DNA from 2 places in the Vibrio sp. 811 genome. Region 2 is predicted to be linked to the other one. Evidence: predicted binding sites of a transcription regulator. Region 2 holds the regulator's gene; the other holds the start of a gene.
What was found. Region 2 encodes CRP, which controls carbon source genes, mostly activating them, when cyclic AMP is high. Its sites were predicted from a motif close to TGTGANNNNNNTCACA; they were not measured.
Positions count from the first base shown of each region.

Region 1: the regulator CRP is predicted to act here: its motif matches at 1,834-1,849, upstream of gltB (glutamate synthase large subunit).

Region 1 covers NZ_JAWOUB010000004.1:82,283-85,489, reverse strand. Annotated here, with positions in the region: gene gltB (glutamate synthase large subunit) at 1-1,577, opposite strand, end outside; gene R7Q46_RS08910 (TIGR01212 family radical SAM protein) at 2,128-3,087, shown strand; gene R7Q46_RS08905 (diguanylate cyclase) at 3,123-3,207, shown strand, end outside.
Region 2 covers NZ_JAWOUB010000031.1:8,453-11,659, forward strand. Annotated here, with positions in the region: gene R7Q46_RS23525 (DUF1338 domain-containing protein) at 99-890, shown strand; gene crp (cAMP-activated global transcriptional regulator CRP) at 1,027-1,659, opposite strand; gene R7Q46_RS23535 (phosphoribulokinase) at 1,900-2,769, opposite strand; gene R7Q46_RS23540 (YheU family protein) at 2,895-3,107, opposite strand; gene R7Q46_RS23545 (hydrolase) at 3,142-3,207, opposite strand, start outside.

The sequences.
Region 1 (3,207 bases), on a different contig from region 2:
GCGAACAGCTGCTTGAAGTAGTTAGAGAGATGTTGAGACTGATGAGATAGAACCGCAAGAGGCCAGTCGGCACCCATTGCTGATAATGGTTCTTTCGCGTCATTCGCCATTGGAACGATGATTTCGTTCACTTCTTCAGTGCTTACGCCAAACGCTTGTTGGCGGTGTAGAAGGTGTTCTGGCTTAGGTTGGCTGAACTGGTTGCTCGCATCTGGCAGCTTCTTCAAGCTCAGTAGGTTTTCTTCTACCCACTTCTCGTAAGGCTGCGCTGTTGCAATGGTGTCTTTCACTTCTTCATCGGAGATGATGCGACCTTGCTCTAGGTCTGCAACGAAGATACGACCTGGTTGTAGGCGACCACGGAACTCAACGTTTTCTGGTTCTATATCCACAACACCAGATTCAGATGCCATCACTAGGAAGTTATCTTTGGTCACTGTGTAGCGAGAAGGGCGCAAACCGTTACGGTCTAGTGTCGCACCAACTTGAACACCATCAGTAAAACATACGGAAGCCGGGCCATCCCATGGTTCCATGATGTTCGCATGGTACTGATAGAACGCGCGACGCTTAGGATCCATGTTTTTGTTTTCTTGCCATGCTTCCGGAATCATCATCATCAATGCGTGTGGCAGGCTGCGACCAGACAGAACTAGGAGCTCAAGCGCCATATCGAAGTTAGATGAATCCGAGCTGCCTTCCTGACAGATTGGAAGAAGCATGTCGATTTCAGCCTGAGTAAACAGGTCTGATTCTAGGATTGCTTCACGGGCTTTCATCCAGTTCAAGTTACCGCGAACTGTATTGATTTCACCGTTGTGGGCAATGTAACGGAAAGGCTGTGCAAGACGCCATTTCGGGAAGGTATTGGTAGAGAAACGAGAGTGTACCAGTGCCAGTGCAGTCACCATGGTCGGGTTTTGTAGATCAAGGAAGTACTGAGGTACTTGCTCGGTCGTTAACTGACCTTTGTACACCAATGTCTTGTAAGACATGGAGTTAATGTAGAAGTCGTCACCAATGTTCGAAACGCTTTCTAGGCAAACACGTACAGTATAGTTACGAAGTACGTACAGTTTGCGTTCTAGTTCTTCAGGTGTGATGCCAGGGCCACCAGAGATAAACACATGCTCAAACTGAGGCTCTGTGCTTAGTGGGTCTGCACCGATCATTGAGTTATCGGTTGGTAAAACGCGGTAGCCGATAACTTCAAGATCTAGACGCTGTGCATTACGTTCTAGAATGTCACGGCATTGCTCGCGTTTGTATTCGTCTTTCGGGAAAAGAACGACACCAACACCATACCTTTCAAACGAAGGCAGTTTAATGCCTAGCTTAACGGCTTCTTCTAATAGGAATTCATGAGGTTTTTGTAGCAAGATACCCGCACCGTCACCGCTGCATGGGTCACAACCTTGACCACCACGGTGTTCCATGCGAGCCAGCATATCCAATGCTTGAGTCACTACTTCATGAGATTTACGGTTTTTAAGGTGAGCAACAAAACCGATACCACAAGCGTCATGCTCCAGTTCCGGAGTGTACAGACCCTGTGGATTTTGCTCTCTATCTACCATAGATACATCCTTCCAGTTCAATGTCGACGCAAAAGTACCAGGCAGCAAATACTACCTAGACTATTGATTACGTCTTGTCCTTTATATTTATTATCGCCACCGATCTAGGTTGACCGGTCTTGATTCCTTTCCGTATCTCGCAGGAAAAGTTTTGCGAGAAAAACAATCCTTGGTGGTATCCCTTTATTTATTATCACTATCTAGTGATTTATATAGGTAGGAGTGGGATAACACCGACAAATCCCGCAGTGTGCTTTGTAATAAAAGTCACAAAAATAACGGGGTTGTGTAAGCATCCTACAATTTTGTCACTTCAGAATGCAATGAAAAAGTCGGCGTTGTGCCCCAATTTTTCGTTTAATTATGCATTTTTAGTTTAACATTTACGCAACATGAACGATTTTTGTCTTTAATTATGCAAGTTTATTGATTTTGACCCGCATGATGGGTGTTTGAATTGATTAATATTGTGTGTTTTTTCTTGCAGGGATGTAATTTATTTACACAGATCGTAGTGAGATTGATTACGATTTATTGTTGGTGAGAATTTATGCAGTTACATGAGTTGGTCAATACAATCGGCCAAGATCTTCAGCGTCGATACGGTGAAAAGGTTCATAAGTTAACATTGCACGGTGGATTTAGTTGCCCTAACCGCGATGGCACGATTGGGCGGGGAGGATGTACATTTTGCAATGTGGCTTCGTTTGCAGATGAAGAAGTCCAGATAAAAAGCATTCACGAACAGTTAAAAGATCGCGCAGGTGAAATTCACAGAGCGAAGAAATATCTCGCTTATTTTCAGGCCTACACCAGTACCTATGCCGAGGTACAAGTTCTCAAAAACATGTATGAGGAAGCACTAAAGGCTGCAGACATGGTTGGTCTTTGTGTGGGGACGCGTCCTGATTGCGTCCCTGATGCGGTATTGGATTTACTGTCGGGCTATGTACAGCAAGGTTATGAAATTTGGCTAGAACTAGGTCTTCAAACCGCCAACAATGACACCCTAAAACGTATCAATCGTGGTCATGACTTTGAGTGTTATGCCGAAATCACTAAGCGTGCGCGAACACTTGGAATCAAGGTTTGTACTCACTTAATTGTGGGTTTACCCAAAGAAACCCGCGCCGAAAATATTGAAACGCTGCAAAAAGTGTTGGCCGTGGGAACGGATGGCATCAAGTTACATGGCTTGCATATTGTCGAAGGTAGCACCATGGCGAAAGCTTGGCGTGCTGGAAAGCTAGAAGCCCCTGAATTAGAAGAATATGTTGCGATCGCCAGTGAAATGATTCGTATGACACCACCAGATGTGATTTATCATCGCGTTTCATCAGCAGCCAGGAGGCCCACGTTATTATCGCCTCTGTGGTGTGAAAACCGTTGGCTAGCGATGACGGAAATTGGTCGAGATCTCAGTGCTCATGGTGCTCAAGGGAGTCTTACGGGTAATACCTTTATCTATACTAAACCGGAATTAATAGCAGATCGCTCAATAAATAACTGATATATTTTAACCAGTGTTCTTTGAAGGTTTAAACGATGGATCAGTTACTCAATTGGCTTTGGGGTGGTCAAGGCGGTTATGGCTATGTCGTCTTGTTATTAATCGCAGGCGTGTGCGCGT
Region 2 (3,207 bases):
GATGGTTGCTCGTTCATTATTCTGGACAACTCTTGTGGTGAACGAGCAGCCAACTTCCGCTTACCTTTAAACTCTACATCTCGTAACAAGGAGTCGTTATGACGCCCGATGTGTTATTTGAATCGCTATGGCAAGATTACATTCAACGTCTTTGCCCTTCGGCTGCTAAAGTGCATCAGCTGCTTCAAGAAGATGAGCCTCTGATTAATGATCATATAGCTTTACGTACCTTCAATATCGCGCCTCTTGGTATTGAAACTCTAGCTAAGCCATTTGTAGCTATTGGTTACAAGGCGTGTGGTGATTACGTTTTCGAAAGCAAAAAGCTGGTTGCTAAGCACTATGAGCACCCAGATCCGAAGCAACCTAAAGTATTTATTAGTGAGCTAAAAGTTGAAGAGTGCTCGTCTGAGCTACAAGAGATTGTGAAAAATTTGGTGGCACAAGTCGATGCTGACAAGCTGAACGATAGCGCATTCTTACATGGTGGACGCTTGTGGGATTTAAGCTTTGCTGATTACCAAACGTTGGCTAAAGAAAGTGAGTACGCATCTTGGCTTGCGGCGCATGGTTACGGAGCAAACCACTTCACGGTGAGCGTTAACCAGCTCAATGAATATGAAGAAGTGAAGCAGGTAAACAATCATCTGCGTACCGCTGGGTTTACCATTAATGAAAATGGTGGTGAAGTGAAGGGCACTCCTGAGGTGTTGCTAGAGCAGTCATCGACCATGGCAGATAAAGTAGCGGTTCGTTTTAGCGAAGGCACTGAAATTATCCCTGGCGGGTTTTATGAATTTGCTAAGCGCTATCCGATGGAAAATGGTGATTTGTACCCAGGTTTCGTGGCCGCTTCAGCTGACAAAATCTTTGAAAGCACGAATGGCTAAGTTTTAGGGTTAACCTGTTAAGCTTACTCATTAGTGTTCGCTGCACCCTATCTCATTTGGTCATGAGTAAATAAAAAGCCACCAATGTTGCCATTGGTGGCTTTTATAATTTTGTTCGTGTCACTCTAGTTCGAGATTAACGAGTACCGTAAACCACGATGGTTTTACCGTGAGCAGAGATTAGGTTCTGCTCTTCTAGCATCTTCAAAATACGACCTACTGTCTCACGAGAACAGCCAACAATTTGACCGATTTCTTGACGAGTGATCTTGATTTGCATGCCGTCTGGATGAGTCATTGCGTCTGGTTGTTTTGCAAGGTTCAGAAGCGTCTGAGCGATACGACCAGTTACGTCTAGGAACGCCAGGTCACCCACTTTTTGGCTAGTTACTTGAAGACGACGAGCCATCTGCGCAGAAAGACGCATTAGGATGTCTGGGTTTACTTGGATAAGCTGACGGAACTTCTTGAAAGAAATTTCAGCAACTTCACAAGGAGATTTAGCACGAACCCAAGCTGTGCGCTCTTGGTCTTCCTCGAATAGACCAAGTTCACCAATAAAGTCTCCTTGGTTTAGGTAAGAAAGGATCATCTCCTTACCTTCTTCGTCTTTGATAAGAACCGCAACAGAACCTTTAACGATGTAGTACAAAGTTTCTGCCTTTTCGCCCGCGTGAATTAGCGTGCTCTTTGAAGGGTACTTATGAATATGACAGTGTGAAAGAAACCACTCTAATGTTGGGTCGGTTTGAGGTTTACCTAGAACCATAATATCTCACTTCCTCTGCAGGGTACGCTTGCGCTATCCATATTTTAGCTAAGCCTGAATTAGGCCTACTAGAATAAGAGCACTTTTTATATGCTGCAAGCTCTCTTGTGTTTCGGTAAGAAATAGTATCCTTTTTCGAAAACGATTTCTTGATTTTAATCGTGCCATGATTGAGATTTTGTAAGCAAAACTGTGCACATGATCACGGTATGAAAAGTAAACATCTTCGCAGGCAGGTTTTTAGCCAATTTTCCCTGTTTCGATGAGCTGTTGTAGGATAGGCCGAACTATGAGCTCCATTGCAAAGCTCATCTTACCGCCGGGCACGACAATCGTGTTGTGGCGTGACATGAATGAGCCATCAATCATGGCCAGCAGATATGGGAAGTCGACATTCTTGATACCGCGTAGGCGAATCACCACAAAACTCTCATCCAAACTAGGGATGCCTTTTGCATTAAGTGGGTTGGAAGTATCAACGGTCGGTACGCGCTGGAAGTTGATGTGAGTACGAGAAAACTGCGGAGTGATATAGTTGAGGTAATCGTCCATGGATCGCACGATTGAGTCCATTACCGCTTCACGCGAATGGCCGCGATCGCGAGTGTCACGTACGAATTTTTGGATCCACTCTAAGTTCACAATCGGCACCATGCCAATTAAGAAATCCACATGTTGAGCAACATTAACATCGCCATCGACCACGCCACCATGTAACCCTTCATAAAACAGCACGTCGCTGTTTTCGGGTAAGTCTTGCCACGGTGTAAACGTGCCTGGCATTTGATTGTAGGGAACCGCTTCGTCAAACGTGTGCAGATAACGGCGCACGCTGCCAGTACCATCATGCCCGAACTTACGGAAAAACTCTTCTAATCCCGGGAAGTCATTAGCTTGTGGGCCAAAGTAGCTAATGTGTCGACCTTGCTCGCGGGCTTTGCGAATTTCGATGTCCATTTCTGGGCGAGTAAAGCGATGGAAGCTATCGCCTTCAACCCATGCGGGTTTAACGTTCATCATATTGAACATTTTACGGAAGGCTTCAGATGTAGTGGTCGTGCCGGCACCGGACGAACCAGTAACCGCAATAATTGGGTGTTTAGCTGACATGACAAACCTTGTCGAAAATTACTTACCTGTAATGTGCAGTAGAGTTACTACTGCACGGTCGATATCCCACTATAGCACGTAACAATACCTTGTCATCGAGTGGGATACGGTAAAATGTGAAGGGTCTAAAATTTTGTTTTATGTTGAATATCGACGGTTTCGTGTAGCTCAGAGAACACGATAACCGCTTCACCTTTTTCCAATTGAGCTTTAACTTGATCAATTTTGTTTTGCAAAGAAACCTCGACGGTTCCGTAATCCGTTCCTTCGCGTAAGACGAATTCACGAATTAAGTTTTCCAATGTTTCCGGCGCAATGTCTTGCCATGGAATGATCATAAATACCTCATAACTTTTATGATGAGCGGCTAGTTTACTGCGTTCGTTGCTTGGATACAGCAGAAAGGTAATCTGCGGCGATACTTTCGTAATACGCGGG